2 regions of the Bacillus sp. 1A genome follow, and region 1 is predicted to be linked to the other one. Evidence: riboswitches for the same ligand, from Rfam matches in the RefSeq annotation. Region 1 holds a riboswitch; the other holds the start of a gene.

Region 1 (4,213 bases):
TTGTACCTATTTTCCTATGAAGAAAGTATACAAAAAAGAGGGCACCTTATTTTAGGCCCCCCCTCATCAAAACTGTTACTTTGCTGCCGGCAATTGTATTGGGTCAAACTTTTCGTACGACGTATATTTTGCGTTCGTAATAATGTGTGCTTTATCCTTGCCGTTACTACTCATAATCATGTCTATCTTTGCTGATTCATATTTAAAATCTTTTGTAATGATATATTCTGCATCCACTTCTTCTATCTTTGCATTTTGTGCTTGTAACATTTTCTTCTGTGTTTCATCCATGCTAGTTAACATACTTTCTGTTTCTTGCCCTTTTAATGTAAATTTCAGTTTATATTTATCTCCGCTTTTCTCCATCTTCATTTTATCTAAAACTACTGCTGGCACTTCTAACTTATCTATAATATCTTGAGTCGCTTTCATTCCACCAGCGTTTAATTGCTCCTCTGGTACGGTTATAACTTCTCCTGTATTAGGGTTTTTTACCTCACCAGCAACTTTACCATCCACAGTATACACTACAACATCTGTACCGGAAATATTCATTTCAGAACGAGAATTCTTTGTCTTTGGCTCTAATTGCATCTTAGCCTTTAATATATCCATCTCTGTTCCCTCAGCTTTTACCCCTACACCATATGTCATCGTTACATGCTCTTCATTTTTAAAAGCTTCGTTCGTTTTCTTGAAAACATCCTTCGCTGCTAATTCCTTTTCTTTTTGAACTGATTCTTTTTTCGGTTCATCCGTCTTTGCTGTTTTCTCATTACTACACCCTACCCCTAAACTGATTGCAAGCACTAAACTTGAAACAAAAATAATTTTTTTCATAATGTCGCCCCCTTTCCCAAAATAATATCACCTCTTTTCCTATGAAATCTATATAATTTTTAATCTATATTCGCTATATAGCGACATGTTTAATGAAGATTTTAAATATGATGTAAATAACAACAACTCATTTCAGGAGGTCATTATGAAGGCGATCATTTGCACACAGTATGGACCACCTAACGTTCTTCAGCTTCAAAATATAGAGAAACCTACGCCTAAAAAGAACGAAGTATTAGTTAAAATTCACGCAACAAGTGTATCGACTGGAGATTGTAGAATACGCGGTTTTAATAGTCCCCTCTTATTTTGGATTCCTATGCGGATCATATTAGGTTTCAGAAAACCGAGAAACCCTATACTCGGCGTAGAGTTATCCGGTGAAATCGAAGAAATAGGAACAGATGTAACTCAATTTAAAAAAGGTGATCCAATTTTTGCATTAACAGAACTAAACCTCGGTGGTTACGCCGAGTACACATGCGTACATGAAAGTGGATTAATAACATTAAAACCTACCAATGTGACGTATGAAGAAGCCGCAGTTATTCCTTTTGGTGGAACTTCAGCATTGCATTTCCTAAGAAAGGGCCGTATAAAAAAAGGGCAACAAGTGCTCATATATGGTGCCTCCGGATCAGTAGGAACAGCTGCTGTACAACTTGCTAAATATTTCGGTACGACCGTTACGGCTGTTTGTAGTAATTCAAATTTTGAACTCGTGCAATCTTTAGGAGCCGATAAAGTAATTGATTATACAAAAGAAGATTTTACTAAGCTGGGTGAACGCTACAATATTATATTTGATGCAGTTGGAAAACATAAAAAATCCCTTTGTGAAAAGGCATTAACACCCAATGGAAAATATGTATCTGTTAATGGAATGATGGCAAAAGTAAGTAAAGAGGATATGATTCTACTAAAAAAACTAACTGAAGCAGAACATTTAAAGCCTGTTATTGATAGAACTTACCGATTAGAAGAAATTGCTGAAGCTCATATATATGTAGAAAAAGGGCATAAAAAAGGTAATGTTTCGATTACCTTAAAATAAAATATATTCAGAAAATAACATTGACAATTCTTTTTGTAAGATTTACTATTAGTACCATATTAAAAAAACTACATACACATACTCTTATCAAGAGTGGCGGAGGGACTGGCCCGATGATGCCCGGCAACCGAGCTTATGACGTATAAGCTAAGGTGCTAATTCCTGCAAAACGAGTTTTCGTTTTGGAAGATAAGAGAGGAACCTATTTTATCTATTCGGCACCTCTCTTATTTTTGGGAGGTGCTTTTTATTTTGGAACGTATATGAAGGGGGAATTATAGATGAAAAAAGTATTATTGAGCATTGTAAGTGGAGCGGTATTATTGCTAGGTGCATGTGGTGCTAATTCTGATAAAGAGGTAAAAGCATTAGATGAGAAAAAGATTACTGTCGGTGTAACTGGCGGACCGCATGAACAAATTTTTGAAAAGGTAAAAGAAGTGGCAGCAAAAGACGGACTCGAAATCGATGTAAAAGTATTTAATGATTATGTAGCACCAAACGTATCCTTAGATGAAAAAAGCCTCGATGTAAATAGCTATCAAACGAAATCATATTTAGACGTATTTAAAGCTGAGCGCAATATGAAATTAACGGAAGTATTTTCAACAGTAACATTCCCTATGGGCGTATATTCTAAAAACATAAAAGATGTAAAAGATTTAAAAGAGGGCGACGCAATCGCTGTACCAAATGACCCAACGAATGAACTTCGAGCTTTAAAGCTATTTGAAAAAGCAGGTGTTTTAAAAGTGGATCCGAAGGCTACAGAAAAAGCGACTGCAAAAGATGTAATTGAAAACCCGAAAAATTTAAAGATTGTTGAATTAGAGGCATCTCAATTACCAACACAGCTAGGTGAAGTGAAAGCAGCTGCAATTAATACAAACTTTGCATTAGGTGCAAAATTAAGCCCTGCGAAAGATTCTATTTTCCGTGAAGGAAAAGATTCACCATATGTAAACTGGGTCGTTGTTCGTACTGAAAATAAAGATGATGCTGTTGTAAATAAATTAAAGAAAGCGTATCAATCTAAAGAAGTAAAAGAATTTATCGAGAAAAAATTTGATGGTTCAGTTTTACCATCTTGGTAGGAGCTGACGATAATGATTGAATTAAAAAATGTATCCAAAGTATTTACAACAAAAAAAGGGAACGTAGAAGCTCTTAAACCTACTTCCCTTCAAGTAAAAAAGGGCGAAGTATTTGGAATCATTGGATATAGTGGCGCTGGTAAAAGTACATTAATTCGATGTGTAAATTTATTAGAAAAACCAACGACAGGAACTATTATCGTAAACGAGAAAGATTTAACTACACTGTCGACAAAAGAACTAGCAAAATCGAGACAAAAAATCGGAATGATTTTTCAAGGATTCAACTTACTTAAAACTGTGACAGTTTATGAAAATATCGCATTACCTTTACGTCTATCTGGTCTTCCCAAAAATGAAATTGAAAAAAGGGTAGAAAAGTATTTACGTATTGTCGATCTTTTTAATCGAAAAGATGCCTATCCTAGCGAACTTTCTGGCGGCCAGAAGCAGCGTGTTGCCATTGCACGTGCACTATCACATGAACCGGAAGTGTTATTAAGCGACGAAGCAACGAGCGCTTTAGACCCAGAAACAACGGATTCTATTCTCGACCTATTATTAAAGATTAATGAAGAAATCGGGATTACAATTTTATTAATTACACATGAAATGAATGTCATCCAGCGTATATGTGACCGAGTTGCTGTTATGGAACATGGAGCAGTAGTCGAAAGCGGGACTGTGAAGGACATCTTCACAAACCCACAACATGTAACAACGAAAAAATTTGTAAACAGTGCATTTGCAGCTAAAATTCCAGGAGAGGTACAAAAAGAACTACAAACTACCGGTGAAATTGTAACTCTCTCCTTTATAGGGAATGCTTCAGGAGAGCCAGCATTAGCTGTTGCTACAAAACGTTTCCAAGTGTATCCGAATATTTTATCCGGTAATATTACACAGTTAAAACATGAAGCATATGGGAAACTAGTCATTCATATGCAGGGTGAAAAAAATGAAGTAGACCGCGCTTTATCCTTTTTACAAGAGCAAGGGATCATCGTAGAAGGAGGTAGAACAGACTATGGGAAACAAATCCTTTTTGGATGAATGGGGTAAAGTCATATGGGAAGCAACCATTCAAACATTTCAAATGACATCTATTTCACTATTCATCTCTATCCTTATTGCATTACCACTTGGCGTTACACTTGTTTTAACGAGACCTGGTGGACAGCACGAAAATAAAATCATTTATCCAATCCTTAATACAATTATTAAT
Region 2 (4,213 bases), 1.2 Mb from region 1:
ATTCGTTGAACTTCCTGAAGTAGGTGCAACAATCGAAGCTGACGAGCCATTCGGAAGCGTAGAATCTGTTAAAACAGTTTCTGAGTTATACGCACCTGTAAGCGGTAAAGTTGTAGCAGTAAACGAAGAATTAAGTGACCAACCAGAACTTGTTAACGAATCTCCATACGAGGGTGCATGGATGGTTAAAGTTGAACTTTCTGATGCAAGCCAAGTTGAGAAGTTATTAACTGCAGAAAAATATGCAGAAATGACAAACCAAGACTAATTATAGTCGACTGAAGGACAGCCTTTGTGCTGTCCTTTTTTATTTTGTGTAAAATAATGAACGTAGAATCATATACTAATTATCGTGTAGGAGAACGTTTTTGAAAAAACTTTCGTTTAAGTTTTTATTGACCAGCTCCAGCGGCTAGAACAGTCGGTCATTTCACTCCTGAACTTGAGGCAAAAAGCGCCTCTAGTTCAGGAGTTCCAATGCCCTCTTGTTCTGAGCAAGCCGCTTCTGCTTTTCTTTTGCAAAAATAAACAGGAAACAACATGAAAATAACGAATATACTATATACTAAGTTAAAGGTTGTATAGTATATGGTGATCGGGTGATGACATATGATTTATGTAGAAAAAGTCATTATTGTAGAAGGTAAATCAGATAGAAGAAAGATTGAATCTATTATTCGTGAACCGGTGGAAATTGTTTGTACAAATGGTACAATTGGTTTATCGAAAATGGATGAGCTCATTGATCAGTTTTTTGATAAGGAAGTGTATGTACTAGTGGATGCTGATGATGCTGGAGAAAAGTTAAGGAAGCAATTTCGAAAAGAATTTCCGCAAGCAGAGCATATTTATATTGATCGCTCGTACCGAGAAGTGGCAACTGCGCCATCTTCACACTTAGCAAATGTATTATGGGGAGCTGACATTGACGTTTATACAGAATATTTACGGTAAGGAATGATAGAAGTGATTGATTGGACAGGAGCCGAAGCTACAGCCCTAATAGAGAACGAAGAAAAAACAGTGTTATATGTATATACTCCAATGTGTGGAACATGCCAATTAGCAAAAAAGATGTTAACAGTTGTTGAGATGACAATTGAAGACTTGAAAATTGGAATGTTAGATTTAAATTATGCTCCGCATTTAGCGAAAGAGTATGGAATCGAAAGTGTACCGTGTTTACTTGTTTTTGAAAATGGGACACTCATGAAGAAGATATATGCATTTCATTCGGTTGAATATTTATATACGGAATTAAAGTAGGCGGCAAAGTTTTTGCCGCCTCGACATATTTCTCGGGAAATATGTCGAGATGCAGGGTGGTTACAGTATTTGTCGAGCGAAAGTAACAGGATTGTTCTTTAGTGAGAGGGAATGGTATGTGTAATAGAAAGTGATATGAAGGATGTGATTTAGGGTGAAATTATATTCTTTGCTGCAATCATTTGTAAATTACGCTAATGGTCAATATCATTTAGAGCCGCTTTTAAGACAAGGAGAAAAAACTGTTAATTTCCGCTTTGGAGATGAAAGTTGTTCGTTACAAATTTCAAGAGATTATATAGAGCTGCTACATGAGGAAAGAGGAACGGAGCAAATCGTTTGTGCAGATGAGGAAGATGTAAAACAATTGGTGAACGGCAATGTACGATTGCAAATGTTAATGAACGATGGACGTGTACAATATTCGGGAACGTATCGAACGATGCTATTAGTTGAATCGATGTTTCATATATGTAAACCAATGTCAGTAGGCGCTTAAAATTCTGAAGTTTCATTTTTTAAGAAAATTTCTGTTGACATGATGTGTGGATATTGATACAATTCAATTCATAAAATATAGACAATTTCATAAATTACAAATCAGACGAAAATGTAATCTGATTTCTCTTATCAAGAGAGGTGGAGGGACTGTGCCCTGTGAAGCCCGGCAACCGTCAACTTATGTTGAAATGGTGCCAATTCCTGCAAAGCAAATGCTTTGAGAGATGAGAGAGAGGGATAATGTTGTTATATACGCATATAAACCTTTCTGCTTCTCTAAAGCGGAAAGGTTTTTTTGTTGTTTGAATGTGGAGGACATTCAAATAATAAAAGTAATGATAACGGTGGACTACGCGCATCAAAAATAAAAAATTGCGGAGTCGATCAAAACAAAAAGGGGTGAACATCATGATCTTGTTAGAAAATGTAAAGAAAATATATAAAGCAAAAAGCGGTGATGTCACTGCTGTAGATAATGCCAATTTAAAAATAGACAAAGGTGAAATATTTGGTGTGATCGGATATAGTGGCGCTGGGAAAAGTTCTTTAATCAGATTATTCAATCAGTTGGAAAAACCAACTTCTGGCCAAATTACAATTGCAAATCGTGTGATTTCAGCAATTACAGGGAGTGAACTTCGTAAGGCAAGGCAAGAAATCGGAATGATTTTTCAGCACTTCAACTTACTTTGGTCACGAACTGTACGCGAAAATATCGAGTTCCCACTTGAAATTGCAGGTGTTGATAAGGCGAAGAGAAGAAAACGAGTGGATGAGTTAATTTATCTTGTTGGATTAGAAGGAAGAGGAGACGCGTATCCATCTCAGCTGAGCGGAGGACAAAAGCAACGCGTGGGTATTGCAAGAGCATTAGCTAACAATCCACAAGTGCTTTTATGTGATGAAGCGACATCAGCTCTTGATCCAGAAACGACAGATCAAATTTTAGATTTATTATTAGATATTAATAAGCGTCTCGGTTTAACAATTGTACTCATTACACACGAGATGCACGTGATTCGAAAGATTTGTAATCGAGTGGCGGTAATGGAGAAAGGGAAGATTGTAGAAACGGGTCCAGTACTTGATGTATTCCGCAATCCGCAGAAAGACATTACAAAGCGATTTGTACAGCAGTTAACGGATTCTGAAGATACAAATGAAACGATTGAAAGTTTAATTGAAAAGTATCCAGATGGTAAAGTAGTTCGTTTGCAGTTTATCGGTGAAGCTGTAGAAAGACCAGTACTTCAAAGATTAATGCAACGCAGTGATATAGAAGTTAGCATTTTGCAAGGAAACATCGCCCAAACAAATAACGGCTCTTACGGTAGTTTAGTTGTTCATTTAAATGGTGAGGAAACAGCGATTCAGCAAGCAATAGAGGGAATACATCAAGATCAAGTAGAGCTGGAGGTGATTGCACATGGATAAGTTGATCACAAATGTTGATTGGAATCAAATGTTAGAGGCAACTGGTGAAACGTTATATATGACGGCAATCGCAGCTCTGGCCACATTTGTTTTAGGACTAATTTTAGGGTTGTTACTCTTTATGACAGCGAAAGATAATTTATGGGAAAACAAAGCGGTTAATACGGCAATTGGAGCGTTCGTAAACATTTTCCGCTCGATACCATTCATCATTTTAATCATTTTATTAATCCCATTCACAAAGATTCTGCTTGGAACAATTCTTGGAGCGAGTGCAGCACTGCCAGCTTTAATTATTGGAGCGGCACCGTTTTACGCGAGAATGGTTGAAATTGCACTTCGCGAAATTGATAAAGGTGTAATTGAAGCTTCAAAAGCGATGGGAGCAAAAACAAGCACTATTATTTTGAAAGTATTAATTCCAGAATCGTTACCAGCATTAGTATCTGGTATTACGGTTACAACAATCGCTTTAGTAGGCTATACAGCAATGGCGGGGGTTGTTGGTGCTGGTGGCCTTGGAACACTTGCTTATTTAGAAGGATTCCAGCGAGGAAATAACGATGTAACAATCGTTGCGACAATTTGTGTATTACTAGTGGTATTTTTCATTCAGTGGATTGGTGATCGTGTAACGACTCGAATAGATAAACGATAATAAAAAAACAGGAGGATGTTTCAAATGAAAAAATTATTACTTACAGCACTTATTTCAACTTCTATTTTTGGGTTAGCTGCTTGTGGCGGGAAAGATAAAGATGAAAAGAAACTAGTTGTGGGGGCTTCTAACGTGCCGCACGCTGAAATTTTAGAAAAGGCAAAACCGTTACTTGAGAAAAAAGGAATTGAATTAGAAGTGAAAAAGTTCCAAGATTACGTGTTACCAAATAAATCGTTAGCGGATAAGGATTTAGATGCAAACTACTTCCAGCACATTCCGTATTTAGAAAAAGAAATGAAAGATAAAAAATATGATTTTGAAATAGCAGGGAAAATTCACTTGGAACCAATT

The links. Region 1 has a riboswitch for S-adenosylmethionine ahead of ACUN0F_RS02175 (MetQ/NlpA family ABC transporter substrate-binding protein). Riboswitches for the same ligand answer to the same signal wherever they lie in the genome.
Region 2: linked by a shared signal. The riboswitch ahead of ACUN0F_RS07910 (methionine ABC transporter ATP-binding protein) and the one ahead of ACUN0F_RS02175 (MetQ/NlpA family ABC transporter substrate-binding protein) in region 1 are both predicted to bind S-adenosylmethionine.

What each region holds. Positions count from the first base shown of each region.
Region 1 is NZ_JBQYLZ010000001.1:410,748-414,960, forward strand. It holds gene ACUN0F_RS02165 (hypothetical protein) at 76-840, opposite strand; gene ACUN0F_RS02170 (NAD(P)-dependent alcohol dehydrogenase) at 986-1,894, shown strand; SAM riboswitch class I at 1,976-2,090, shown strand; gene ACUN0F_RS02175 (MetQ/NlpA family ABC transporter substrate-binding protein) at 2,176-2,988, shown strand; gene ACUN0F_RS02180 (methionine ABC transporter ATP-binding protein) at 3,001-4,041, shown strand; gene ACUN0F_RS02185 (methionine ABC transporter permease) at 4,016-4,213, shown strand, end outside.
Region 2 is NZ_JBQYLZ010000001.1:1,585,486-1,589,698, forward strand. It holds gene gcvH (glycine cleavage system protein GcvH) at 1-268, shown strand, start outside; gene ACUN0F_RS07895 (toprim domain-containing protein) at 610-954, shown strand; gene ACUN0F_RS07900 (thioredoxin family protein) at 958-1,266, shown strand; gene ACUN0F_RS07905 (hypothetical protein) at 1,421-1,765, shown strand; SAM riboswitch class I at 1,891-1,998, shown strand; gene ACUN0F_RS07910 (methionine ABC transporter ATP-binding protein) at 2,176-3,201, shown strand; gene ACUN0F_RS07915 (methionine ABC transporter permease) at 3,194-3,859, shown strand; gene metQ (methionine ABC transporter substrate-binding lipoprotein MetQ) at 3,884-4,213, shown strand, end outside.